2 linked regions of the Alloyangia pacifica genome follow. Each later gene encodes a partner of the first gene's protein in a complex. Links are inferred from orthologs where the notes say so. Each region holds a gene or a part of one and is shown in the gene's direction. Other genes may lie near its edges.

Region 1 (16,129 bases):
CCTGCCGCGCCTGGAAGGCCGTGCATGGCACCCTGCCCTGCAAGATCACCTTCTTCTTCGAGGGCGAAGAAGAAAGCGGCTCGCCGTCCCTCATCCCCTTCATGAAGGAGAACGCCGAGGAGCTGAAACAGGCCGAGATCGCGCTGATCTGCGACACCGGCCTCTTCCAGTCGAAGACCCCGGCGATCATCACGCGACTGCGCGGGCTCCTGGGCGAGGAGCTGACCATCAAGGCGGCTGACAAGGATTTGCATTCCGGCATGTACGGCGGCGTCGCGATGAACCCGATCCGCGTACTCACCAAGATCCTCGGCGGGCTCTTCGACGAGAACGGCACCATTCAGGTGCCCGAAATCTACGAAGGCGTGCCCGAGCTGCCCCCGGAAATCCTCGAGCAGTGGAAGGCATTGAATTTCGACGACGCGGCCTTCCTTGGCGGCGTCGGCCTGTCGCAGCCTGCCGGCGAGAAGGACCACCTTCCGATCGAGATGATCTGGTCGCGGCCCACCGCCGAGATCAATGGTATCTGGGGCGGCTACACTGGCGCGGGCTTCAAAACCGTGCTGCCCGCCGAGGCCTCTGCCAAGATCAGCTTCCGCCTTGTCGGCACGCAGGACCCGGCGGCCATCCGAAAGAACTTCCGCGCCTGGGTCGAGGCGCAGGTGCCCTCGGACTGCTCGGTCGAATGGAAGGACCACAGTTGTTCGCCGGCCTCCGAGATGCAGACCACCCACCCCGGCTTCGAGGCGGCCCGCAAGGCGCTCGGCGACGAATGGGACGATCCGGCGGCCTATGCAGGTTGCGGCGGGTCGATCCCCATTGCCGGCTACTTCCAGAACATCCTCGGCATGGATGCCATGCTGGTGGGCTGGGGCAAGGATGACGACCAGCTGCATTCGCCGAACGAGAAGTATGACCTCGAATCCTTCCACAAGGGGATTCGCAGCTGGGCGCGAATCCTCGACGCCATGGCCAGCGCTGCCTGATTCATGAGCCTTTCTCCGGCGGGGCGGCTGTTTTCCGCCCCGCCAACCATCTGCGTTTACGATAAATTCATAAATGCCTGTCAAATGGACGACATTTCTCAAACCCCTTGTTTTTAGGGCTTCGCGGCACACCAATCCGAACGGATAGGTGGGCGGCCCGAACGGATGCCAGACTTCGCCAAGAAGATATCCGGTCCAAGCCACATTCGCCGCCACATTTCGCCACAATCCATTCCTAGCGTCGATTCCGACGAGAGCTTGCACAGCCCTCTGCTGGCAGAAGGCCGGCGGCATCTGGCAGAAGGAGCTAGGATCATGAGAGCCTACGCAGTCCGGAAAATGACGCACGCAGATTTCGAAGCCCGCATCCGGCGCATCGATCCTGAGTTCGCCCGGTACGGCGCAAGCGACGCAAGCAAGGTCGCACGCACCTCCAAGCGCCCGATCGTCTCGGGCATCGTCGGCTTCCTCTGGGCTGGCGTGGTCATCGCGGTGGCCCGCAACCAGCAAACCATCGAGGCAAGCCTGCTCCAAGGCAGCCTCCCACGCGAATACCACGTCTATGTCTTCGGCGCCCTCTCCGCGCTGCTCGCGGTCTCCGGCGTCATGGTGATGATGCACCTGCTGCGCATGGTCAGCCGCCGCGGCTCGGCCCGCAGCAATTCGGCCGGCATCCTTGTCGGAATCGGCGCCGCCACGGTGATGAGCATGATCCCCTCGCAGACCTATGTGGCCGGCCTCGGCCTGCTCGACGAGAATTCGCGCAACGTGATCGCCTCGGCCGGCACCTCGGTGCGCGCCACTGCCGGCCTCGACATCCGCGCCACCACTTTCGTCTCCTCGCTCGGCAATTGAGCCTAGGGGCTTGCCCCGAGCCACAGGATGAGGGACCCAGCCGGATCACGGCCCCCCGTATGAGGCCTTGGCTCAGAAGAACCCGTGGACTCTTTCCGGCAAGACGTATTGCCGATCCGGCTCGGACCGCTCGAACTGTCAATATCCGGTTTCACCGCGCGGCGACCAGCTGCGGTGCATCCTCCGACGCGGCCGCGTGAAATCGTACGCCCCGCACCCGGCATCACCCGCTACCAAGTGTTCGGCGAGCGCAGCTCGGGCACCAATTTCGTCAAGCGGCTGATCGGGCGCAACACGCCGCTCTCGCCGACCGGGGAGCTCGGCTGGAAACACGGGTTTCCGCAGATGACCGCGGTGCCGCCGGACGCGCTCGTCGTCTGCGTCACCCGCAACGCGGTTGACTGGGCGCGCTCCATGCATGCCAAGCCTTGGCATTGCCCGCCCGAGATGCAGCGGCGGGCCTTTTCCCGATCACTTTGCCCCGCGGAGCGTGCAGCTCATGGGGCTCACCAGCTTCTTCAACCGCGGCTGCGCCCTGCTCTTCTGCCCGCTCGAGGCTGTGCAGGCGCGCCCGAAGAACTTCCTCGCCGACCTCCGCGCCGGTTTCAACCTGCCCGAAGTTGCCCCTCATGCCCGGTGCACAAGCGCCTCGGCAGCCGGTTCAAACCCGCGGTGGACGAGCCGCGCCCCGAGCCGCCCGGGCAACTCTGCGCTGAAGAACTGGACTTCCTGCGCAGCCGTCTCGAGCCTGGCCTCGAAGCGGCGCTCGGGTACCATTATTGAGCCTCGGCGGGCTGCCGCGCGCACGGGGTCTGTGCATCCGCGCAAATTGCGCTGCGGCGCGGCATCGCCGATCTTCGGCAAAACCTTATCCCGAGCCCGGAGACCGCCGATGTCCCTCGCCAACACCAAGACCGCCTATGGTGCCGTCACCCGCAGCTTGCACTGGCTGACCGCGCTCGGCATTTTGATCATGATCCCGCTCGGTTGGATCGCCCATCTTTCGCCCTGGGCCACCGAGGCCGAGCTCGCCACCAAGGCGCAGCTCTTCTCGGTGCACAAGACCATCGGCGTGACGCTTTTCTTCCTCGCCTTGGTCCGCATTCTCTGGGCGCTGAGCCAGCCGAAACCCGCGCCGCTGCACCCAGAGCGCAGGGCCGAGAACTTCGCCGCCGAAACGGTGCATTGGCTGCTCTACTCGACGCTGGTGATCGTGCCGCTCTCGGGCTGGATCGAGCACGCTGCCACCGAGGGCTTCGCGCCGATCCTCTGGCCCTTCGGGCAGGACCTGCCCTTCGTGCCAAATTCCGACAACCTGGCAGAGACCGCCGCCTCGGTGCACTTCCTGTCGCAATGGCTGCTGGTCGCCGCGCTGGCGCTGCACGTCGCCGGGGCGCTGAAACATGTCATCATCGACCGCGACGGCACGCTGGCGCGCATGCTGAAGGGCGCCTCCGCCGGCACGCCCTCTGCCGGGCACCGCGTCGTCCGCCCGCTGCTTCTGGCCGTCGCCGCCTGGGCCGCCCTCCTCGGTGGCGGGGCTGCCGCGGGTCTCTTCGCCAGCGAGGACGCCGCCGAGACTCCGAAGCTCGAGGCCGCACAATCCGACTGGCAGGTGACCGAGGGCACGCTCGGCATCAGCCTCGTGCAGATGGGCAAAGAGATCGAGGGCAGCTTCGCCGACTGGACCGCCGAGATCGCCTTCGAGCCGCGCGAGACCCCCGGCAAGGCCGGCGACGTCACCGTGCAGATCGCTATCCCGACGCTGACCCTCGGCTCGGTGAGCAAGCAGGCCCTGGGCGCGGATTTCCTTGCCGCCGAGGACTACCCCACCGCCACTTTTCAGGCCGAGATCCTGCGCGGCGAAACCGGCTACGAAGCACAGGGCGCGCTTACGCTGAAGGGCGCCGAGGTGCCGGTCACCCTGCCCTTCGAGCTGACCCTCGAGGGCGAGACGGCCACCATGCAGGGCAGCACCACGCTCGACCGCCGCAACTACGCCATTGGCGAGAGCATGGCCGATCCGGAGCAGCTCAGCTTCGACGTGCAGGTGAACGTGGCGCTGACCGCCACGCGGCACTGACAGGCGGCGCGTCCGCGGTCAGCAGCGGTCGGAGGTGCGTATTTCAAACGCGTAGAAGGGCGCGGCAGTCTCGCGCCTTTTCTGTCCAACTCAAGCCATCTGGCTTGACGGGGTGGAGAGGGACAGCGCCTTTTCCGCCTCGTCCATGTCCTCGACGATGCCCTCGAAGAGCGGCGTGGACATGTAGCGCTCGCCGGTATCTGGCAGCATGGCGAGGATCACCGTGCCGGGCTCGGCCTTCTCGGCCAGCTGCATGGCGATGGCGAAGGTGGAGCCGCCGGAGACACCCGTGAGAATGCCCTCCTTCATCGCCAGCTTCTTTGCCCAGGCGATGCCGTCGGCCCCCGCGACCGGGATCAGCTCGTCGTAGCAGCCCGCGTCGAGCCCCTCCTGCAGCACGGCAGGTATGAAGTCGGGCGTCCAGCCCTGGATCGGATGCGGCTCGAAGGCGCTGTGGCTTTCCGAGGGTGCCCCGTCGGCGGTCCGGCCCTGCGCGATGCCGCTGCCGACGAGCTGCGCGTTTGCGGGCTCCGACAGCACGATCCTGGTCTCGGGCCGCTCCTTGCGCAGCACGCGCGCAACGCCGGTGACCGTGCCGCCGGTGCCATAGCCGGTGACAAAATAGTCGAGCCGCGTGCCGGCGAAGTCATTGACGATCTCGCGCCCGGTGGTCGCCTCATGCACCGCCGCATTGGCCTCGGTCTCGAACTGGCGGGCGAGGAACCAGCGGTTCGCCTCCGCCAGTTCCGCCGCCTTTCGGTACATGCCGAAGCCCTTCTCGGCGCGCGGCGTCAGAACCACCTTGGCGCCCAGCATCCGCATCAGCTTGCGCCGTTCGATCGAGAAGCTGTCGGCCATGGTCACCACCAGCGGGTAGCCCTTGGCGGCGCAGACCATGGCAAGCCCGATGCCGGTGTTGCCGGAGGTCGCCTCGACCACGGTCTGGCCAGGCTTCAGCGTGCCGTTTTTCTCGGCGGTCTCGATGATGCTCATTGCCAGCCGGTCCTTGACCGAGGCGGCCGGGTTGAAGAATTCGGCCTTCACGTAGATCTCGACCCCCTCGGGCGCGAGGTGGTTGATCCGCACGGCGGGCGTGTTGCCCACGGTGTCGACGATACTGTCGTAGAGCCGGCCGCGGCCGATGGTTTCTGCGGGTGTCGATGCGTCCATGGTCTCTCTCCCTGTGAAGCTTCCCTCTGGTCACCTTACCCCAAAGCGGGCCGTGGCGCGCCCACAGTCGGGTTGCAAAGGTTTCAGCGGCGAGCCGGTTGGTTTCGCCCAGGTCTCGGTGGCACGCCCGGCGGGCGCGGCGAGAGCCTGACACCGGCTTCCGCACCCAGCCTTGCGCATGCCATCTGGCCCGGCGCGCGCGCGCGTGCTAACGCGCGGGGCATGACCCAGATCACGCTCCGCCGCCCCGACGACTGGCACCTGCACCTCCGCGATGGCGAGATGCTGGCCGGCATCGCCCCCGAATCCGCCCGCCACTTCGGCCGGGCGATCATCATGCCCAACCTCGTGCCCCCCGTGGTGACCGGCGATCAGGCCGCCGCCTACAGGGGTCGCATCCTCAAGGCGCTGCCCGAGGGCAGCCGCTTCACCCCGCTGATGACCCTCTACCTGACCGAGACAACCGATCCTGCGGATGTCGCCGCGGCCTATGACGCGGGCATCATCACCGCGCTGAAGCTTTACCCGGCGGGTGCGACGACCAACTCCGCCTCGGGCGTGCGCGACTTCGACAAGGTGCGCCCGGTGCTCGAGCTGATGGCCGAGAAGGGCATCCCGCTCTGCGTACACGGCGAAGTGGTGGACAGCGACGTCGACATCTTCGACCGCGAGGCGGTGTTCATCGATCGCGTGCTCGACCCGATCCGCCGCGCCACCCCGGGCCTGCGCGTGGTCATGGAGCACATCACCACAAAGCAGGGCGTCGACTATGCCCGGTCCGGCGGCGACGATCTCGGTGCGACGATCACCACGCACCACCTGGTGATCAACCGCAACCACATCCTCGTCGGCGGCATCAAGCCGCACTATTACTGCCTGCCCGTTGCCAAGCGCGAGGAGCATCGGCTGGCGCTGCGCGAGGCCGCGACCTCGGGCGATGCCAGCTTCTTCCTCGGCACCGACAGCGCGCCCCATGCAGATCCGGCCAAGGAAAGCGCCTGTGGCTGCGCCGGCTGCTTCACTGCGACCAACACCCTGTCGATCCTTGCCGAGGTCTTCGAGCAGGACGGCGCACTGGACCGGCTCGAGGCCTTCGCGTCGCGCAACGGGCCGGCCTTCTACCGCCTGCCGGTGAGCGAGGAGACGGTGACATTGACCAAGGGTGAACCCGTCGCCTATCCCGCCAAGATCGACACTGGCGCCGGACCGGTGACCGTCTTTGACCCCGGCATGCCGCTGCACTGGCGGGTCGAGGCCTGAGCTTTGCGCAGGGGGCGCTCTGCCCCCTGCCCCCATCCGTTTCGGGAAAAGCCGAAAGAGCGCGGTGCCGTGCCATGCGCCCTTCCCGAACCCGCGCTTTCGCGCTAAGGCGGGCGCGGTTTTTCAAAGGAGCTGCCCCATGATCCCCTCGTCCTATCCCTCGCAAGAAGAAATGGCCCGGCTGACGGCCCGGATGCTCTGGGAAATCGGCGCGGTGCATTTCATGGGCGACGAGCCCTTCAAGCTCGCCTCCGGCCTGCCCTCGCCGGTCTACATCGACTGCCGCACGCCGATCTCGCATCCGCGCATCCGCTCGACGCTGATGGATTTCCTGACCGTCACCGTCATGCGCAATGCCGGCTTCGAAGCCTTCGACAACATCGCCGGCGGCGAGACCGCGGGCATCCCCTTTGCGGCACTGGTGGCCGAGCGGCTGGCGCTGCCGATGACCTACGTGCGCAAGAAACCCAAGGGCTACGGCCGCAACGCCCGCATCGAGGGCAAGATGACCGAGGGCCAGCGGGTGCTTCTGGTCGAGGATCTGACCACCGACGGCGGCTCCAAGCTCAGCTTCGTCGACGCCATCCGCGAGACCGGCGCCACCTGCGCGCATACCGCGGTGATCTTCTACTACGGCATCTTCCCCGAGACGACGAAGACCCTCGGCGATCATGGCGTAGAGCTGCACTATCTGTGCACGTGGCACGACGTTCTGGCCGAGGCCAAGGCGCGCGGCGGCTTCGAGCCGGCGACGCTGGCGGCGGTCGAGGCCTTCCTCGAAGACCCGCGCAAATGGCAGGCGGAAAACGGCGCATAAGCAGATTTCTCGCGGGCGGGGCCTTGGCGCCCCGCTCGCGTGCTTCCACCAAATGTTGCGAAAATTCCCGGCTCTGCTACGATATCTTCAAGAGCAGCACGGGGCGCCGGACGCATTTCCGGTTATCCCGAAATAGTCCACAGAGATTTCCAGATTGGTCCGCCTCCCGCGGCGCGTTAAGACGCTCGCACCTGCGGGACTCGGGGGAGCCGGTGGGGAGATCACAGGGACAGAAAACAACGTCGGGCCCATGGCAATCGGCCGCAACGACGGGGCCGTAGGGTCAGGGCCAAGGGGACAGGCATGAACGATCAGAGCGTATTCAACGCGACCGGTGTCGAGGTCGAGCAGGCCGACACGATGCCGCATTCGATCGAGGCCGAGCAGCAGCTGCTTGGTGCGATCCTGACCAACAACGACGTCTACGACAGGGTCGCGGCCATTCTCGGGCCGCAGCATTTCTACGACCCCGTCCACCGCCGTATCTTCGAGATCGCTGCCGCGCGCATCGCAAAGAACAACCTCGCATCGCCGGTGACGCTGAAGGCGTTCATGGAGGATGACGAGGGCCTCAAGGAGCTGGGCGGGCCAGCCTATCTCGCCCGCCTTGCGGGCGCCGCGGTCTCGAGCTTCGCCGTGCGCGACTACGCGCAGATGATCTACGATCTGGCCGTGCGCCGCGACCTCATCCGGCTCGGCCGCGACATCTCGGACCGGGCCACCAAGGTCGACGTGAAATCCGAGCCGCGCGAGCAGATCGTGCAGGCCGAGCAAGCGCTCTACAAGCTGGCCGAGCAGGGCCAGACCGAGGGCGGCTTCCAGTCCTTCCTGCGCGCCGTGACCGATGCGGTGAACGTGGCCAACGCCGCCTACCAGCGCGAAGGCGGCCTGGCGGGGGTCTCCACCGGGCTCATCGACATGGACAAGAAGCTGGGCGGGCTGCACCCCTCGGACCTTTTGATCCTTGCCGGGCGCCCGTCGATGGGGAAAACCTCGCTCGCCACCAACATCGCCTTCAATATCGCCAAGGCCTACAAAAAGGGCACCCGCCACGATGGCACCGAGGGTGCGATCGAAGGCGGCGTCGTGGGCTTCTACTCGCTCGAAATGAGCGCCGAGCAGCTGGCCGCACGTATCCTGTCGGAAGCCGCCGAGGTGCCTTCGGAGCAGATCCGCCGCGGCGACATGACCGAGGCCGAGTTCCGGCGCTTCGTCGACGCCGCCAAGAGCCTCGAGGCCTGCCCGCTCTTCATCGATGACACGCCGGCCATCCCGATCGCCCAGCTCGCCGCCAGGGCGCGGCGCCTGAAGCGGACGCATGGGCTCGACGTGCTGATGGTCGACTACCTGCAACTGGTGCGCGGCACCGCCGAAAACCGGGTGAACGAGATCGCCGAGATCTCCATGGGCCTCAAGGCCATCGCCAAGGAACTCAACATTCCGGTGATCGCCCTGTCGCAGCTCTCGCGTCAGGTGGAAAGCCGCGAGGACAAGCGCCCGCAGCTTTCGGACCTGCGGGAATCTGGCTCGATCGAACAGGACGCCGACGTGGTGATGTTCGTGTTCCGCGAAGAATATTACGTGGAGCGCGAGAAGCCCTCGGACGACCGGCTCGACGAGATGGCCGCCTGGCAGGAACGCATGGAGCGCCTGCACGGCAAGGCCGAAGTGATCATTGGCAAGCAGCGTCACGGCCCGATCGGCACCGTGGAGCTCAGTTTCGAGGGCCGCTTCACCCGCTTCGGCAACCTGGTGCGCCCCTGGCAGAACGGCGAAGGCGACAACTTCTGAGCCGCGAACAAACGCACCGAGGGCGCGCGGCACGGGAGATCCTTGATTTTCGCCGCTGCCCCCTCTAGATTTCTTAGGCAACGAAGAAGGAAAGTCTCATGACCGGACCGGATCCCATCATTATCTGACCTTCACTCGGCGGCGCGCGCACCCATCATCAGCGCGGCGCTGCCGTTTTCGCGTCTCTCCTGGAAAATCGCCTAGCTCGGCTGCCTTCCGCGCTTTAGCGCGTCTATCTTGCCTTCAAGCGCGATCCTCTGCGCCGAAAGCTCCGCCAGAGACCGGCTGTCGTCAAAGCGGAACCTTTCGAGACCGAGCGCCCGATGGTCATGCGCGAGGCTACCGAGAAGCTCCTGACCGCAGGCCGCCGCATCGCTGGCGCTCTCGATGATGAGCGCGATGACCTTGACCCGCGATTCCGGCGACAGCGTCAGGTAGCTGGCCTGCTGAACTCCTTCGATCTGCACCCGGATCTTCTCGAGCAGCCCATAGAAATTCACCGTCTGGTGCAGCGCGCCATCCGCGATGTTGTGCACCTCGCTGATCCGGGTGCGATAGATCTCCGTGTGCCGCGCGTCGGTGATATGGGGAATCAGCGCCCGATCCTCGCGGAAGCGCTTCAGCAGGTCCGCTTCCGAGGGTGACCGTTTCAAGAAACGTTCCATGTCCCGGGTGTTGAAGTCGATCTCGGCAAACAGCGCCCGCACGAGGCTGTCCTGCTGCTTCTTGCGCCGCCGCTCTTCGCGCTCGTCGTCGATGAGCCGCTTCACGAACCAGACGAGGAAGCCGAGGGTCGGCGCGAGAAAGGCCAGGAAGAACCTGATATCCACATCGTCCATACTGGAAAACCCCGCCCTGCCCGCCGATTATCGAAGCCGCAGGATGAAGAACTTCGGCTCCGAGGTCCAACGCTTTCCCTCTTGACGCCCCGCCCGCGCCCGGCAATCAACGCGCCATGGCACAGGCACAGCTTACCGTCGATCTCGACGCGATCCGCGCCAACTGGCGCGCCCTCGACGCCCTCTCCGACTGCGAGACCGGCGCCGTCGTCAAGGCAAACTCCTACGGTCTCGGCGCCGATCGCGTCGCGCCGATGCTGGGGCGCGAGGGCGTGCGCCGCTTCTTCACTGCCACGGTGGAAGAAGGCGCGGCGGTGCGCAAGGCGCTGGGGGACGGCCCCGAGATCAACGTCTTCGGCGGCCACATGGCCGGGGATGCTGCGTTGATCAAGTCCGCCGGGCTGACGCCGATGTTGAACTCCATCGACCAGATGTTGCGCCACGTCGAGGCGCTGCCCGGCCATCCCTTCGGCATCCAGCTCGACAGCGGCATGAACCGGCTCGGCATGGAGGCCGAAGAATGGTCCGCACTGCGCGAGCTGGCGATGAAGCAGAAGCCCCGGCTGATCATGTCGCACCTTGCCTGCGCGGACGAGCCAAACCATGGGATGAACGCCCACCAGCTGCGCAATTTCTGCGAGATGACAGACGGGCTCGACGCGCCGCGCTCGCTCGCGGCCACGGGCGGCATCCTGCTGGGCAAGAACTACCATTTCGATGTCACCCGCCCCGGCATCGGTCTTTACGGCGCGATGCCCTTCCGCGATGCCCGGCGCGTGGTCTCTCTGCATCTTCCGGTGATCCAGACCCGCGAGGTCAAGACCGGCGAGTCGGTGGGCTACGGCAACAACTTCGTTGCCCGCTCGCCGATGAAGGTCGCGACGATCTCGGCGGGCTACGCCGACGGGCTACAGCGCGCGCTCGCCCCCAAGACATATCTCTGGGCCGGCGAGACCCGCTGCAAGCTGCTTGGCCGCATCTCGATGGACCTCATCACCGTCGACGTCACCGCGGTCGACAACGTTCCCGATGCGCTCGAGTTGCTCGGCCCGCACCAGAGCGTCGACCAGCTGGCCAACCACATCGACACGATCGGCTACGAGATCCTCACCTCGCTCGGGGGCCGCTACGCGCGGAGCTACGCAGGCGAATGAGCCTGATGCGAACCCTCGTCGCCGCGCCCGCAGCGGCGCTGGGAACGCTCGGCGCCGCGGTGATCCGTGCGCTGGGGGCGGCCGGGCGGCTGACGCTCTTCGCCCTCGCCGCGCTGAGCCACATCGGCCGCCCGCCGCTTTACCCGCGTGAATTCGGCATGGCGCTGCTGCACGTTGGCTGGCTGTCGCTGCCTGTGGTGGGCATGACGGCGATTTTTACGGGCGGCGCGCTGGCGCTGCAGATCTACTCCGGCGGCGCGCGGTTCAATGCCGAGGCGGTGGTGCCGCAAATCGTCGCCATCGGCATGGTGCGCGAGTTGGGGCCGGTGCTGGTCGGGTTGATGATCGCCGCGCGCGTCACGTCCTCGATCGCCGCCGAGATCGCCACGATGAAGGTCACCGAGCAGATCGACGCTCTGGTCACCCTCTCGACCGACCCGATGAAATACCTCGTCGCGCCGCGCCTGCTGGCCGCGCTCGTCACGGTGCCGCTGCTGGTGGCGGTGGGCGACGTGATCGGCATCGCCGGGGGCTACGCCGTGGCCACCAGCGCGCTCGGCTTCAATCCAGTGGGCTATCTTGCAAACACGCTGAACTTCCTCGAGCCGCTCGACGTGCTCTCCTCGCTGGCGAAGGGGTGCGCCTTCGGCGGCATCGCCGCGCTCATGGGCTGCTATTGCGGCATGCACTCGGGCCGCGGAGCGCAGGGCGTGGGTCGCGCCACCAAGTCCTCGGTCGAGGCAGCGGCGATCCTCATCCTTGCCGCCAACTTCCTGCTCACGGGGGTGTTCTTTTCGGCATGATCACTCTTACCGAGCTGCACAAGAGTTTTGACGGCGCCCCCGTGCTGCGCGGCGCCAGCCTGCATGTGCCCAAGGGCAGTTCGATGGTGATCATCGGCGGCTCGGGCACGGGCAAGTCGGTGCTGCTGAAGTGCATCCTCGGGCTCGTCACCCCCGACAGCGGCAGCATCACCATCGACGGGCACGACGCGACACGCGGCGAGCGCGAGGCGCTGCTCTCGCGCTTCGGCATGCTGTTTCAGGGAGCGGCCCTCTTTGACTCGCTCCCGGTCTGGCAGAACGTCGCCTTCCGCCTGCTGCGCGGTCCACTCAAGCGTCCCCGCGGCGAGGCCCGCGAGATCGCGATCGAGAAGCTGCGCCGCGTTGGCCTCGGCCCCGAGGTTGCTGACCGCCTGCCCGCCGAGCTTTCGGGCGGCATGCAAAAGCGCGTGGGGCTTGCGCGCGCCATCGCCGCCGAGCCCGAGATCATCTTTTTCGACGAGCCAACCACCGGGCTCGACCCGATCATGGCCGGGGTGATCAACGCACTGATCCGCGAGATCGTCACCGAGATGGGCGCCACCGCGCTAACCATCACCCACGACATGAGCTCGGTCCGCGCCATCGCCGATCGCGTCGCGATGCTGCATGCGGGCAAGATTCGCTGGGAAGGTCCAGTCGGAGAAATGGACGCCACAGCAGATCCTTACGTCCAACAGTTCATCCATGGGCACGCGACTGGCCCGATCGAGGCGCTGAGATGAGCTTCTTCGAGCCGAGCCCGCTGCTCGTGGCGTTCATCCTCTTCAAGAGCTTCGTCTACCTTGAGGTATTGGCTCTGCTGGCGCTTGTCCGAGGTCTTTTCGCCCGCGGCCCATCGCGTCACGCTGCGCTGCTGTCGCTGGGCCTTGCGGGCGTCGGCATCTACGCGAGCTTCGCGCCGACGCTGGCCGCCAGTCAGGGGCTACCCGCCCTGCCGCTGCTGCCCGCGATCTCCCGTCTGCTCACCTGGCAGCAAGGCCTGCCGGCCCTGCTGCTCGCCTCCGTCCCATTGGCGCTCAGCGCGGGGCTGCCCGGCAGACGCTTCCGCGCGATCGACATCCTGCATATCTTGCTCATCGCGGCGCTCGTCGGCTTGGGGCTGGCGGCACGCTTCGTCTGAACTCGGCCCTTTTTCTCTTTCCAAATACGCCGGGGTGAAGGCGCCGCCTGGTGACGAGGGGCGACGCCCCTTCCCCGGCATGAGGCTGCCCATGCTGAAATACGTCAACCTCGCGCTCTTCGTGCTCTACCCGCTCGCTTGGGGGGCGCCGTTGATGCATGCGGGCCTGCTGCCGCTCTTCGGCCTGTCGGACATCAGCGTCCTGTCGGGGATCACCACGCTCTGGCACAGCGACATCTTCCTTGCGCTGGTTGTCGCGCTCTTTGCGCTGGTGGCGCCGCTGGTGAAGATCGGGGGGCTGGCGCTAGTCCAGTTCGGGGGGCTGCCCCGCCGCGCGCTGCCACTGATCAACGCCCTGGGCAAACTCGCGATGGCCGACATCTTTCTTGTTGCAGTCTACGTCACACTGATCAAGGGCATGGGCGTAGGCCGGATAGAGATCGGCTGGGGGCTCTACCTCTTCACCTTTTGCGTCCTGGCGTCGCTGGCCATAGGTTTGCTCGAAAGCCAAAAAGAGGCGACTAAATAACTCGGGTTTCTCGCAACAATTGCAATTCTGCCACTGCGATTGTGCACACGGACTGAGCGCCGGTCATTAAAGTTAACATTTCCCTCTCCTTTCGGTACACTCGCCCTATTCTATTTCTCTACTGTTCTTTCTTTGGCTTTTTCTTGGGAGTCCCCCATGGTGTCCCAACTTCGTGACGCAGGTCTGGCCCTGCACTATATCCTCCAGAAGCTGGCATTCATTGTCGTGGCCACCGTCGGGGTGGCGCTGTTGATCTGGACCGCCGCTGCGGCTGCCGGGCTTGCGCCCTGGCTCGAACTTGACCTCAGCCTTGGTGGGCAACCGATTGAGAATGCCGGTCTTTGGGTGCAATGCACCTTGGCCGGACTTGCCCTGATACTTGTGTCCTTCCTGCCGAACGCCGTGCATGTGATGGCGTTGGAACGGTCGCACCGGTCGTTCCACATTGGAATGCGCGATATTGCCCGCGCCTATACGATGTCGCACCGCGCCGACCGCGAGGGGGTTTTCAAGCTGCAATCCGAGTTCGACTCGGTGCGTGAGAGGCTCGCCTACCTGCGTGACCATCCCGACCTCGCCGAACTCGAGCCCTCGGTGCTCGAGGTGGCGGCGCAGATGAGCCACGTCTCCCGCGATCTCGCCCGCACCTATTCCGATCGCAACGTGCAGCGGGCGCAGGATTTCCTGGTCGCCCGACAGCAAGAGGTCGAGGATTTCAACATTCGCATCGAAAAGGCCAAGGCGGCCGCGGTGGAGATCCGGCGCTGGCACGAACGGCTCGAGCTCGACGAGGCGATCGCGCAGGCGCAGCTTGCCCGGCTGGTGGATGAACTCGAGGATATCCTGCCCGAGATCCTGCCCGAAACCACGGTCACCCTGGACGCGCCCGCCCCCGAGTTCACCGAGGCGCCGCGTCAGGAACGCGTCGTGCCTCTGCCGCGCGCGGCCGAATGAGCGCCGTGGGCTGATCGCGGCGGAGGGGGCACTGCCTCCTCTGCGGCTTTGCCGCCGTCCCCCTCGGGATATTTGCGCGTGGAAGAACTGGCCAGCTTGCACAGCGCTCCGCAAGCAGGCAGAACCCGCGCATGGCCAAAGCTTCCGCGAATTTCGTCTGTCAGTCTTGCGGCAACGCCACCTCGAAATGGTCGGGGCGCTGCGATGCCTGCGGGGAATGGAACTCCATCACCGAAGAGGTGCCGCTCTCGCAGGGGCCCGGCGGCAAGACGCTGGGCGCCACGCGCGGGCGCAAAGTGGCGCTGTCGGATCTCGCCACGACCGAAGCCGCGCCGCCGCGCACCGCCTCGAAGATCGAGGAACTCGACCGCGTGCTTGGCGGCGGGCTGGTGCCCGGGTCGGCCATCCTGGTGGGCGGCGATCCCGGCATCGGCAAGTCGACTCTGCTGCTGCAGGCGGCTGCGGCCTTTGCCGGCGCCGGGCAAAAGGTGATCTACGCCTCGGGCGAGGAGGCACGCGCGCAGGTACGCATGCGCGCTCAGCGTCTGGGGCTTGGCGAGGCCGCGGTGCAGCTCGCCGCCGAAACCAACCTGCGCGACATCCTCACCACGCTCGAGGCCGAGAAGCCGGGGCTGGTGATCGTCGACTCGATCCAGACCATGTGGGTCGACAACGTCGCAAGCGCCCCGGGGTCGGTGGCGCAAGTGCGCGCCGCGGCCCATGAGCTGACCACCTTCGCCAAGCGCCACGGCACCTCGGTGATCATGGTTGGCCATGTCACCAAGGACGGGCAGATCGCCGGGCCTCGGGTGGTCGAGCACATGGTCGACACGGTGCTCTATTTCGAGGGCGAGCGCGGCCACCAGTTCCGCATCCTGCGCTCGGTCAAGAACCGCTTCGGCCCGGCCGACGAGATCGGCGTTTTCGAGATGACCGGCGGCGGGCTTGCCGAGGTGCTCAACCCCTCGGCGCTGTTCCTGTCGGAGCGGGGCACCCCCGCGCCCGGGTCGGTGGTCTTTTCCGGAATCGAGGGCACCCGCCCGGTGCTGGTCGAGTTCCAGGCGCTCGTCGCCCCAACGCCGCAGTCGCAACCGCGACGCTCGGTCGTTGGCTGGGATGGCGGACGCCTTGCGATGATCCTCGCCGTGCTCGAGGCGCGATGCGGCATCCCCTTTGCGGGACTCGATGTCTACCTCAACGTCGCGGGCGGCATGAAAATCAACGAACCGGCGGCGGATCTGGCCGTGGCGGCTGCGCTGCTTTCCGCCCGCGAGGATATTGCCGTACCCCCGGAAACAGTTGTTTTCGGCGAAATCAGCCTCTCTGGCGCCCTCAGACCGGTCGGCCAGACCGAAAACAGGTTGAAAGAGGCGCAAAAACTTGGTTTTTCCAACGCGATCCTGCCAAGGGGCGGAAAGGCCACGGGCAAAAGCGGCATGTCGCTCAGCCAGATGCCCGATCTGGTCACTCTGGTGGGAGAGATGTTCGGCGCCGGCTAAGGCCCGGCATCGATCAATCGGATCAGACGAGGGGCGCGAAGCGCATGGACGGATTCACTATCATCGACGGGGTCGTCGCGCTCGTCATCGTGCTGTCGGCACTGCTCGCCTATTCGCGCGGGCTGGTGCGCGAATCGCTGGCCATCCTGGGCTGGATCGTCGCGGCGATCCTTGCCTTTATCTTCGCGCCGCAGGTGCAGCCGCTGGTCAAGGAAATCCCGGTGCTCGGCGACTTCCTCGCCGACAGC
Region 2 (11,423 bases), on another replicon or contig:
CGCCGAGCCCCGTCGGATCCATGATCGGCCAGTATTCCACCGTCAGGTGAAAGAAGCGGGTCAGATCCAGCGCGGCGCGCTGCGAGGCGGGCGACATGGCCACGATCAGGTCGAATCCGGAAAGCGTCTCACCCATCTCCTCGAGCTCCTCGAAGCTGCGCGAGCGGTGGCGCGACAGCTCGACGCCGATCTCCTGGCAGACCGAGATCGCGAAGCCGTCGATCTCGAGATCGTTCACCACGCCGACGGACTGCACATAAGTGCCCTGACCGTGGAGCTTTTTCATGATGCCCTCGGCCATGGGCGAGCGCACCGCGTTGTGGTCGCAGCAAAAGAGCACCGATTGCGGCAGCTTCGGCACGCGATCAGCCCCCGAAATGCAGCACGCAGATGAGTGTGAAAAGGCGCCGCGCGGTGTCTATGTCGACCTCGGCCTTGCCCTCGAGCCGTTCCTGCAGGATGCGCGCGCCCTCGTTGTGGATGCCGCGGCGGGCCATGTCTATGGTCTCGATCTGGCTCGGTGCCGCCGTTTTCACCGCATCGAAGTAGCTTTTGCAGATCTGGAAGTAGTCCTTCACCACCTGCCGAAAGGGCGCGAGCGAGAGGTGGAACTCGGCTGCCGGATCTCCAGCGTCGGTGGTGATGTCGAAAACCAGCCGCTTGTCGCGGATCGACAGGCCGAGCGCATAGGGACCGTCGGGCACGTCGCGGCCGTTGCGCGCCGGCAGGCAGAAGCTGTTGTCCTCCATGAGATCGAACATGGCCACGCGCCGCTCCTGCTCGATCTCCGGGGTCGGAGGCGGCAGGTTGGCGTCGTCAAGCTCGATACGGGCGATGGTGCTCATGGGCGCGTCCTCGGCTGCGGCTCCGGAATCTGTAGCCAATGCGCGGGGATGGGGCAATGCGACTTGCGACTCATGGGGCAGAAGCGGCGACGCCCCCGCCCCGGACGATCAGCCGTTGAGCTTGCGCAGCCGCGCGGTGACCGACAGGCCGTGCGCCTGCAGGCTTTCCGAGGTCGCCAGCACCTCGGCGGCGGGGCCGATGGCGCGTAGCGCATCGGGCGACATCTTCGCCAGCGTGGTGCGCTTGACGAAATCGAGCACCGACAGCCCCGAAGAGAAGCGCGCCGAGCGCGCGGTGGGCAGCACGTGGTTCGGCCCGCCGACGTAATCGCCGATCGCTTCCGGGGTCCATTGGCCGAGGAAGATCGCCCCGGCGTGACGGATTTTCTCGGACAGCGCTTCGGGCTCGGCAACGCAGAGCTCGAGGTGCTCGGGCGCCACCCGGTTCGACAGGGCCGCCGCCTCGTCGAGATCGCGGCAGATGATGACCGCGCCGAAGTCGCGCCAACTGGCGCCGGCGATGCCGCGGCGCTCGAGCACCTCGAGCTGCCGGGCGACCTCGTCGGCCACCTTTTGAGCAAGCACCGCGTCGGGGGTGATCAGGATCGACTGGGCGCTCTCGTCGTGCTCGGCCTGGCTGAGCAGGTCGAGGGCGATGAACTCGGGATCATTGCCTTCGTCGGCGATGACGAGGATCTCAGAGGGGCCGGCGATCATGTCGATGCCGACCTTGCCGAAAACCCGGCGCTTGGCGGCAGCGACGAAGGCATTGCCCGGGCCGGTGATCTTGTCCACGGGCGCGATGCTTTCGGTGCCATAGGCGAGCGCGGCGATCGCCTGCGCCCCGCCGATCCGGTAAATCTCGTCGACCCCGGCGATGCGCGCCGCCAGCAATACCAGCGGGTTGGCCACGCCATCAGGCGTCGGCACGGCGATGCAGAGCCGCTCGACACCCGCCACCTTGGCGGGAATGGCGTTCATCAGCACCGAGGACGGATAGCTTGCCAGTCCACCCGGCACATAGAGACCGGCCGCCGAGACCGGCGTCCAACGCCAGCCGAGGGTCGCGCCGTCGGGGTCGGTCCACTGCGCATCCTCGGGCATCTGCCGCACGTGGTAGGCGCGGATGCGCTCGGCGGCGATCTCCAGCGCGGCACGCTCGGCTGCGGGAACCTGCGCGCAATAGGCGTCGATCTCCTCTTGAGTGAACCGTAGCCCGGTCGCCTCCAGCTCGAGCCGGTCGAACTTGGCGGTCATCTCCAGCACGGCAGCGTCGCCGCGGGCGCGCACATCGGCGATGATGCCCGCGACGATGTCATCCACGTCGGGGCTGTCCTCGCGCTTGGCGCTGAGCAGCTGGGCAAACTCCAGCTCGAAATCCGGGTCGGTCGTGTCGAGAAAGACGGGCATGGGCGGTCTCCTTGTCGCGAGACTGCTTAGAGAGAAGCGCCGCCCGGCTCAAGTGGCGCGCCGGGGGATTCGCCCGCATCCCTTGACATGGATCAGCCCGAAAAACATGCGACTCGCCTAATATGTCGAAATCGGCATGGGAGAGCCGATGCATTTCGGAGGAGCAAAGATGTTTCAGAAGACATTTGCAGCCCTGGGGCTGGTGGTTGCGGCGAGCGCCTTCTGCGCTGGCGGATCGGCCGTGGCGCAGAGCGCCGGAGAAACGGAATACATGAACGCCTGCGCCGCTTGCCATGGCGAGAAAGGCACCGGCGACGGGCCGCTGGCCGAACTGATGACCGTCGATCTACCCGACCTCACGCAGATCTCGGCGCGGAACGACGGCGCGTTCCCGATGCTCGACGTCATTCAGATCATCGACGGACGCAGCGGCATCCGGGGGCATGGCTACCCGATGCCGGTCTGGGGGCAGCGGTTCAAGGAAGCGCTTTCCATAGACATCGGCCCCTACGCCAGCGAGATCGTGACGCGAGGACGGATTCTCGCCCTCGCGCAGCACCTGGAATCGATCCAGGCGCAGTAGGTTCGGAAAGGGGTCAGGCCCGTCGGTTCAGGACCAGCGGTTCAGGCCCCGTGATCCGGCACCTGCCCCGACACCGCGGTGTAGGGCCGGGTCACATCCTTGAGACGCAACTCCAGCGCCTCGACCTCGGCACGCAGCGCGCCGTCACCGGCGAAGGTCAACTCGACGAATCCTGCCCCCTCCTCGCCCGGCTCGAATTTCACCGAGAGCAGCGAGAGCACGGTGTCCTTCTCGCCCGGGTTCACCCCTTGCGCCGAGACCTTCAGGACGTTCTCGATCACCAGAAGCGATCGCACCCGCTCCGGCGGCGAGACATGCACGCCATCCTCACGGCGCAGCCGGTTGATCAGCAGCGCCAGCCGGTGGTGACGCTTCTCCCAGGCCACGTCGGCCACGGTCGTCACCGAATCCTGCGCAAGGGCCGAAAGGACCTGCAGGTCCTCCGGATCCATGGCACCCAGGTTGAGCGGTTGATTGCCCGCGTCTTCGAATCTTGCGTCCTCGGTCACTCGCCCTTCACCCGTTCGATCTTGGCGCCCACGCCGCGCAGCTTGCGGACCACGTGCTCGTAGCCGCGGTCCAGATGATAGACCCGGCTTACCACGGTTTCGCCTTCCGCGGCGAGACCCGCGAGGATCAGCGACACCGAGGCGCGCAGGTCGGTGGCCATCACCGGCGCGCCCTTCAGCTTGTCGACCCCGGTGACCCGCGCGGTGCCGCCGTGCACGTCGATCTTGGCGCCCATGCGCAGCAGTTCGGGGGCATGCATGAAGCGGTTCTCGAAGATCTTCTCTTCCAGCACGCTCTCGCCCTCGGCGGTGCAGAGCAGCGCCATCATCTGTGCCTGCAGGTCGGTGGGGAAGCCCGGGAAGGGCTCGGTGGTCACATCCACCGCCTTCACCCGGCCGTTCTTGCGCGCCACCTTGAGACCCGTTGGCGTCTCCTCGACCGAAATGCCCGCCGCGTCGAGTTTTTCGCAGAAGCTCTCAACCAGCGCGATCGTGCCGCCAAGGCACTCCACCTCGCCGCCGCAGATCGCCGGGGCAAGCATGTAGGTGCCCAACTCGATGCGGTCAGTGACCACGCGGTGGGTCGCACCGCCCAGCGTCTCGACACCCTGAATCTCGATGGTGGAGCTGCCCTCGCCCTCGATCTGCGCGCCCATCTTGCGCAGGCACTGCGCCAGGTCGACGATCTCGGGCTCGCGCGCGGCGTTCTTGATCACCGTGGTGCCCTTGGCCAGCGTCGCGGCCATCAGCGCGTTCTCGGTGGCACCCACAGAGGCGAAGGGGAAATCGACGATGCCCCCCTTGAGACCGCCCGAGGGAGCCTTGGCATGCACGTAGCCGTCGCGCAGGTCGAGCTCGGCGCCCATGGCTTCGAGCGCCTTGAGGTGCAGGTCCACAGGGCGCGCGCCGATGGCGCAGCCACCGGGCAGCGAAACCTCGGCATGGCCAAAGCGTGCCAGCAGCGGGCCGAGCACGAGGATCGAGGCGCGCATCTTGCGCACGATGTCATAATCGGCGCGAGTCGAGGTCAGCGCGTGGCTCGACATGGCCAGGACCTGCCCGTCATTCAGCGACTGCACCTCGGCGCCAAGCGACTGCAGCAGCAGCGTCATGGTGCGGATGTCCGACAGCCGCGGCGCATTGGTCAGCGTGAGCGGCTGATCGGACAGCAGGGTGGCCGGCATCAGCGTGAGACAGGCGTTCTTCGCCCCGGCAATCGGAATTTGTCCCGAAAGCGGGCCGTTGCCCGTGACGACGATCGAATCCATTAACTGTCCTTTTCACTGCTCTGCCCGTCTTCGGGCTTGTTATCTTCTTTCGGCGCGGCATTGCGCGCCTTGGCCTGCGCCTTGCGCCGGGCGAGATTCGCCTTCAGCGCGGCTTTTAGACGGGTTTCGCGCTCCTGCGCAGGGGATGTTCGGGGGCTGTTTTTCGGCTCCATGAACTTTCTTTACTTGAGAGGCAAAAAACCGTCCAGATTGCGCTTGCACCCCCCGGCGTTTGCCCTTAGACACCGCGCCACGCCACGAGGCACACCGACGCAACCTAGCGCGGACGCTTCAAAAGGCGAACCGGCGCTGCTGTAGCTCAGTGGTAGAGCACTCCCTTGGTAAGGGAGAGGTCGACAGTTCAATCCTGTCCAGCAGCACCACTTAAACCCCTGAAATCGCTAGATTTCGCGAGACCCTCTCCCAGAGTAGCCTCTCGCGCTCCGGGCCTTGCCGAGATGCCTCCGCGCTGCCGCGCTGGCTCCTGCATGCGCTTGGTCCGGTAAATCAGGGCTCTATCGCAGCACTTCGCCAGGGCTCTTGGCGCGCCACCGCGCAGCGCGCACCGAGCTGCCGCAAGGGCATCCCGAAGCCCCCGTATCCTGCGCATTTTCCGACCCCCGGAAGCGGTCCTTGCGTCACCCCGGCGCGTCACCCGGCGTCACCCCGACTCCGGCCCGGAAACGAGTCATGCCCCGACTGCAAGGCACCGCGATTCTCCGCCGCGAAAACGGCCCCCCGCGAATCGATACACACGAGTCGCAGGAGGCGAACGTCACGTCACCCGGGTCGGCCCGGCACCCCGTTGTCGGCGAGCGCGCGATTCCGGTAGCGGCGATCCTCGGTCACATCCGCGCCGAACCAGTCCGGCGGAGTGAAAGCCAGTGCCGCCTCCACCGTATCGAATTCCACCTCGACCATCACCAGCGGCGCCAGCGCGCCGGCAAAGACGTCGAGCTCGAAGCCGGTGCCATCCGCCAGCGCGCCCACGTAGCGGGTCTTCTCGACCACGCGCCCGCCGGTCGTCGGCCAGAGTTCCTCGAACTGGGCGCGCTCGATCTCGATCTCGCGCTCCATCCGCGCCAGCCCGCCCTCGGATTTCAGCGTCAGGAAATAGGCGCCGCCCTTCTCGCGCAGGCGCAGCTCGATGGAATCGCCCTCGAGCGTGACATACCCCTGTCGCACCGGCTTGGATTTCAGCCCCTCGAGCACCGGCAGACGGGCGACGAGGAACTTGCGCTCGATCTCCACGCCGCCGCTCATTTGCCGAACACCCGGGCAACAAGCTCGTCATGCAGCGTAGCGTAGGCCGCGCTTGCCGCGCTCGACGGGGCCGAGACCATGACCGGCGCGCGATGCACCCCCATGCGCTCCACGTCCGAGGTGAAAGGGATCGACGCCGCGAGCAGCCGCTTGCCGTGCTCCCGGCGCATCTCGTCCATGGTCTCGCCATGCAACGACTTCACCCCCTGCGCCATGGAAAAGAAGCCGTGCAACTTCTTCACCGGCAGGTCGTGCTCGCGGAAGAACGCCTTGAGCTGCTCGAAGGTGCGCTGCGAGAGCGTCGTGGGGATCACCGGCACGACGACGGCATCCGAGGCGCGGAAGACGTTCTCCGACAGGGTCGAGATGTTCGGCGGGCAATCCAGAAGGATCACGTCGTAGTCGCCCTTCACCGCCTTCAGCGCCTTCTTGAGCCGAGAGCGCGAGTTGCGCATCCTCGCCAGAAATACGTCGAAGTCGCGGAAGGTCATATTCGCGGGCAAGATGTCGAGATTGTCGAAATCGCTACCGCGGATGGCCTTGGTGAAGCGCGCGACGTCGTCGAAGAAACGCGTCTCGGTCAGCTTCTTCGATGGCTTCACCCGGAAGTAGAACCCCGAGGCGCCCTGCGGATCGAGATCGCAGAGCAGCACCCGCCGCCCGCCCTGCGCCAGCGCATAGGCGAGATTGACGGAGGTCGCGGTTTTTCCCACGCCGCCCTTGTTGGAATAGCAGGCGATGATCTTCATGGTTTTCCCCCGTGGAACAGGTCGCGGAACGTCTGGCGGGTCTCGGCGCTGTTGAAGGCGGCAAAGCTGCCGACAACCCGTGCGCGCTCGGCCAGCTGGCGGTCGTGCAGCACAAGGACCAGCGCGCCGACGCTCTGGGCAATCTGCAGGTTGCCCGGTGTCGCCCCCTCGAGACGCCCGAGAAAGGCCTGCAGGCTCTCCTGCTGCACCGAGTAATCGTTGAAGAGGCCGAGGTTGTCCTGCAGCTTCTTGAGCGGCTTGATGATCTGCTTGAAGGGCTTTGCCGGGAAGAGCGGCGCGAAGAACTCCATGAGGTAGCGCAGCTTCTTGCAGTGGATGCGCAGCTCGTGGACCTCGTGGTCGGGCGTGCCCTCGTCGATGCCCTCGGCAATGGTGCAGATCCTTCGGTAGCGTTTCCAGATCAGCTTGCAGGCGAAGTCGTAAGCGGACAGATCGGCTTTTCCCCCCTTTGCCAGCTTCTTGCGCTTGTCAAAGAGCTTGATGAGCGCCTTGATCTCCTTGCGGTAGGCAGTGCTGCGCAGGTGTGCCGCAAGCGACTGGTGTTCCCCCGTCCGCTCCTGCGCGAAAAGCGCGAACATCCGGTCGAGCCCGCCGTGCAGGCTGGCGGGCACCATGGCGTAGAAGCCGTCCCGCTCCAGCAGGTAGACATCAAGATCCCGCAGCCGCCCGGTGGGCGACATGAGGTCAGAAAAGCGCGCCTTCAGTTCGGCGGTCAGCTCCGCGTCGTAGACATCTCTGAAAAGGCTCAGCACCGAGCGGACCTTGCGCAGTGCGATGCGGTAGTCGTGCAGGAACTCGGTGTCGTCGTCGGCGATCACCCCGGCCTCGTTGGCCCGCGCCACTTGCAGATAGGCGGCGATGATGTCGCTCGCAGCATCGAAGGCCCCGGTCTCGCGATCCAGTGAAACGACCGGCTTGGGGGTGTAGTCGCTCAGACCCGGAAAGAGCTTTGCATAGAGCCCGGCCTCGCCGAGCGCCGTGCCGCCCGCATCCTCGACCATAACGCGCAGCCGCTGCAGCGCCTTGTCGTAGCCGCGCAGCCCCTGCAGCTGCAGCACCAATACCTTCCCGCCCCCGGTCGCCGCCAGCTCGATAAGCTGCGCCCGCGCCTGCGTCTTGCCCTCGTCATCCAGCAGCGACAACGTTCCCCGGCGCAACGTGCCCGCGCCCACCGGGAGCAGGCAGCGCAGCGAAGAGAGGTCCGAGAGCGCCCCCTTGACCGGCCCCTCGGGAAGGTCGCTGACGAAGCGGGCCCCGGCGGCACCGCGCTGCACGAGAGGCGCGCCCGCAGGCCGCAGCAGCTCGAACTGCTCGTCCGCCTCGACCAGCAGCCTGCCGGAGTTCCGGAGCCTCTGATCGAAGCTGTCTCGGACCTGGAAGGCGCTGCTGCCCTCCTGCCAGACCAACCGCGCGGCAAGGCCGCCGACGGGCGCGCCCATCAGCCGCTCCAGCGCTGCTTCGGGCAGGAGATAGGGTGCAAGGGTCTCCGGGCTCATCGTACCTTCTTTCTGCTCTTGCGCAGGTAGTCTTCGATCAGTGTCTCGACGATCTTCTGCACGCTTGTATCTTCCTCGATCGCGCGCAGTTTGAGCGCCTTCAGGGTCTTGCCGCTGAGCCGAAGGGAGGTGTTCTTCTTCTCATCTTCCTGTGCATCCTGGGCCTTGGGCTGTTTGACCTTCGCCATGCTGCGCACCTTTCCTGTATGTGACGTCATGATGTCACTCTTGCGACCGGCCCGCAACGCGGTTTTCCCTGAAATCAACACGCTCGGCCTACTCATCTGTTCGTGAATGAACAGAGTGCTGCGGATGACAGCGCCGCCGCGAGCGCTTAGGTACCCAGCATGGCTGACGAAGGAGATGCAGACCATGCGGAACCTTGTTGTACTCGGGCTGGTGCTTGCCGCTGCCACGCCCGTCTCCGCGCAAAGTGAGAAGGCGGCACGCTGCGAGACCTCGGCAAAGATGGTCATGGAAGCGGTGCAGGCGCGTAAGGACGGAATTTCCCTCAAGCGGACCGAGCGCGAGCTGCGCCGGGCGCTCGACCGCGACACCGGCGCTTCGCTCGCGCAATGGATCTACGGGCTGCCGGAGAAGGATCTGACCCTCGACGTGGGCCGGACGTGGGAGCAGCAGTGCCTCACGCAATGAGCCCTCAGAGCTGACAGGCACCGACGTCGCGCTTCCGCGCGGCGCCGGAGTCGGCTATCCGCAACGAATGATGAAATCCCCGGTCGAGTCGCATGGACTCGGCTCCGTTGTGCATTGATACTCCGAGCATGAGTCTTCCACCCGGTTTCCTCGACGAGTTGCGCACGCGCACGAGCCTGTCTCAGGTCGTGGGCCGCAAGGTCATGTGGGACAGCCGGAAATCGAACCAGGCCAAGGGGGACATGTGGGCGCCCTGCCCGTTCCACCAAGAGAAGTCCGCGTCCTTCCACGTCGATGACCGCAAGGGCTTCTACTACTGTTTCGGCTGCCACGCGAAGGGCGACGCCATCTCCTTCATCCGCGAGAGCGAGAACGTCGACTTCATGGAAGCCGTCGAGATCCTCGCCCGCGAGGCCGGGATGCCGATGCCGGCGCGCGATCCGCAGGCCGCGCAGAAGGCCGACCGCCGCAGCCAGCTCGCCGAGGTGATGGAACAGGCGCTGCGCTTTTACCGGATGCAGCTGCGCACCGGCGCCGCCGCCGAGGCGCGTGGCTATCTCGAGCGGCGCGGCCTCAAGCAGGAGGTGCAGGACCGGTTCGAGCTCGGCTTCGCGCCGAACGGCTGGCAGGGGCTCTGGGATCACCTGCGCGGACAGGACGTGGCCGAGGATCTGATCCTCGGCGCCGGGCTGGCCAAGCCCTCGGACAAGGGCCGCGCGCCCTATGACGTCTTCCGCAACCGCATCATGTTCCCGATCCGCGACGGTCGCGGCCGCGCGATCGCCTTTGGCGGGCGTGCGATGGATCCGCGCGATAATGCGAAATACCTCAACTCGCCCGAGACCGATCTCTTCGACAAGGGCCGCAACCTCTATAACCACGCGCCCGCGCGCGAGGCGGCGGGCAAGGGCCAGCCGCTGATCGTCGCCGAGGGCTACATGGATGTGATCGCCCTCAGCGAAGCCGGGTTCGAAGCCTCGGTCGCGCCGCTCGGCACGGCGGTGACCGAGCATCAGCTCGCCCTCCTGTGGCGCATCGCCGACGAGCCGGTGATCGCCCTCGACGGCGACAAGGCCGGGCTGCGCGCCGCCTACCGGGTGATCGACACGGCCCTGCCCTTGCTGGTGCCGGGCAAAGGGCTGCGGTTCGCCCTCATGCCCGAGGGGCAGGACCCCGATGATCTGCTCCGCGCGAAGGGGCCGCAGGCGGTGAAGGCCGTGCTCGACCAGGCGCTGCCCATGGTGCAGCTTCTCTGGCGGCGCGAGACCGAGGGCAAGGTCTTCGACAGCCCCGAACGCAAGGCCGCCCTCGACGCGACGCTGCGCGCCGCGATCAAGCGGATCCAGCACCCCGACCTGCGCCGCCACTACGGCGACGAGATCAAGGACCTGCGTTGGCAGCTCTTCCGCGGCAAGCGCGGCGGCCAGTCCGGCGGGTTCTCGGGAAGCGCGAGCCAATACACTCCTTTCCGCAACGGCAAGCGCACGCAGAAATGGGGCCAGGCCGTGCCTATCGCGCCGAGCGCCTCGGCCAAGGCCTCGCTGCTGGTGGCCGCCGGCGACGCCGCCGAGACCCGCCTGCGCGAGGATGTCATCCTCGCCGTGCTGCTGCGCTACCCCGCGCTGATGGCCGAATTCGAGAGCCCGCTCGAGACGCTGCCCTGCCAGGACCCCTCGCACGCCGCCCTGCGCAGCCTTTTGCTGGCGGGGGTGACCGACGACCCCGAGACACTCCAGGACGAGGCGATGCAGAGAATCGGACCCAAGGCCCTTGATTCCCTGCTCGGGGCACGCCATGTGGCTGTCGTACCCTGCCTGCGACATTTCGGTGACAGCGAGCTCGCCCGCCTGACGGTGGCCGAGGAGTTCGCAAAAATCGCCGCTCAGGCTGGACTCGTGGCCGAACTCGCCGAGGCTCTGGAGGACATGGAAAGCCTGGCGGACGAAGCCCTCACCTGGCGCCTGGGACAGGCAGCGCAGGCACGCAACCAGGCCGTGATGAACCGGTCCGAGGATGACGTGGAATTCGACGTGGGCGCGAATGGCGCCCGCATGGACAAGGAAGAACGCAGCGCCTTTGACGCGTTGCTGCAGCAGATTCGCTTTTCCAAAGGTCAGAACTAGATGGCCATTTAGGGAAACTGGAGGAAAAACCGGTAGACGGGTGGCCGAATCAAACGATTCCCCCCATGATTCGCAAAATCGAATCACTTCACTTGCGCGAGTGCCGGCCAGAACCGGCCCCTCCCTTTGACGGAGCACTTCATGGCAGCCAAAGACAACGACGACGCCAAGCCGGAAACTCAGGACGACGCACACAGCCTCGACATGAGCCAGGCCGCGGTCAAGAAGATGATCGCCGAGGCGCGCGAGCGTGGCTTTATCACCTATGACCAGCTGAACCAGGTTCTGCCGCCCGATCAGGTCAGCTCAGACCAGATCGAAGACGTGATGTCGATGCTCTCCGAAATGGGCATCCAGGTCACCGAAGAGGACGAGGAATCGGAAGACGGCGACGACAAGGCGAAGGGCTCGACCGATCTGGTCGACGCCTCGCGTGGTCGCGACGTCGCGCTGTCGTCCGGGGGCGCCGAGAAGCTCGACCGCACCGATGACCCGGTGCGCA

Evidence for each region.
Region 2: the proteins of CEW88_RS17725 (region 1) and dnaG are in contact, whole or in part, in a crystal structure (PDB 2R6A), measured with the Geobacillus stearothermophilus proteins. The link is inferred for Alloyangia pacifica from one-to-one orthologs. Residues at the interface, in WP_033016901.1 of Geobacillus stearothermophilus: Ser13, Glu15, Ala16, Gln18, Glu91, Leu92, Asp94, Ala95, Val96, Pro97, Thr98, Ala99, Ala100, Asn101, Tyr104, Tyr105, Ile108; in WP_049624496.1 of Geobacillus stearothermophilus: Lys456, Leu457, Leu458, Pro459, Ala460, Asn463, Ala464, Leu467, Leu535, Leu536, Ile537, Ala538, Gln544, Glu545, Asp548, Tyr549, His552.

The regions. Positions count from the first base shown.
Region 1 is NZ_CP022190.1:1,020,820-1,036,948, forward strand. The notes cover bases 6,780-9,718. They hold CEW88_RS17725 (replicative DNA helicase), read left to right. Parts: upstream 6,780-7,474; coding sequence 7,475-8,962; downstream 8,963-9,718. Other genes in these bases: CEW88_RS17720 (orotate phosphoribosyltransferase), read left to right, coding at 6,780-7,171; CEW88_RS17730 (hypothetical protein), read right to left, coding at 9,163-9,718. Also shown: CEW88_RS17690 (M20/M25/M40 family metallo-hydrolase), read left to right, coding at 1-986; CEW88_RS17695 (hypothetical protein), read left to right, coding at 1,326-1,841; CEW88_RS17700 (hypothetical protein), read left to right, coding at 1,926-2,624; CEW88_RS17705 (cytochrome b/b6 domain-containing protein), read left to right, coding at 2,734-3,924; cysK (cysteine synthase A), read right to left, coding at 4,015-5,094; pyrC (dihydroorotase), read left to right, coding at 5,317-6,354; more of CEW88_RS17720, read left to right, coding at 6,494-6,779; more of CEW88_RS17730, read right to left, coding at 9,719-9,801; alr (alanine racemase), read left to right, coding at 9,918-10,955; CEW88_RS17740 (MlaE family ABC transporter permease), read left to right, coding at 10,952-11,758; CEW88_RS17745 (ABC transporter ATP-binding protein), read left to right, coding at 11,755-12,501; CEW88_RS17750 (hypothetical protein), read left to right, coding at 12,498-12,899; CEW88_RS17755 (paraquat-inducible protein A), read left to right, coding at 12,991-13,428; CEW88_RS17760 (DNA repair protein), read left to right, coding at 13,585-14,382; DNA repair protein RadA, read left to right, coding at 14,514-15,881; CEW88_RS17770 (CvpA family protein), read left to right, coding at 15,926-16,129. UniProt on the Escherichia coli protein: The main replicative DNA helicase, it participates in initiation and elongation during chromosome replication. Travels ahead of the DNA replisome, separating dsDNA into templates for DNA synthesis.
Region 2 is NZ_CP022189.1:2,123,706-2,135,128, forward strand. The notes cover bases 8,468-11,423. They hold dnaG (DNA primase), read left to right. Parts: upstream 8,468-8,926; coding sequence 8,927-10,921; downstream 10,922-11,423. Other genes in these bases: CEW88_RS24885 (hypothetical protein), read right to left, coding at 8,468-8,518; CEW88_RS10275 (hypothetical protein), read left to right, coding at 8,517-8,798; rpoD (RNA polymerase sigma factor RpoD), read left to right, coding at 11,063-11,423. In the rest of the region: CEW88_RS10220 (low molecular weight phosphatase family protein), read right to left, coding at 1-361; CEW88_RS10225 (UPF0262 family protein), read right to left, coding at 366-845; hisD (histidinol dehydrogenase), read right to left, coding at 954-2,255; CEW88_RS10235 (c-type cytochrome), read left to right, coding at 2,425-2,838; CEW88_RS10240 (DUF2948 family protein), read right to left, coding at 2,880-3,347; murA (UDP-N-acetylglucosamine 1-carboxyvinyltransferase), read right to left, coding at 3,344-4,615; CEW88_RS24735 (hypothetical protein), read right to left, coding at 4,615-4,788; CEW88_RS10255 (CYTH domain-containing protein), read right to left, coding at 5,396-5,878; CEW88_RS10260 (ParA family protein), read right to left, coding at 5,875-6,627; CEW88_RS10265 (CHAD domain-containing protein), read right to left, coding at 6,624-8,144; more of CEW88_RS24885, read right to left, coding at 8,141-8,467. UniProt on the Escherichia coli protein: RNA polymerase that catalyzes the synthesis of short RNA molecules used as primers for DNA polymerase during DNA replication.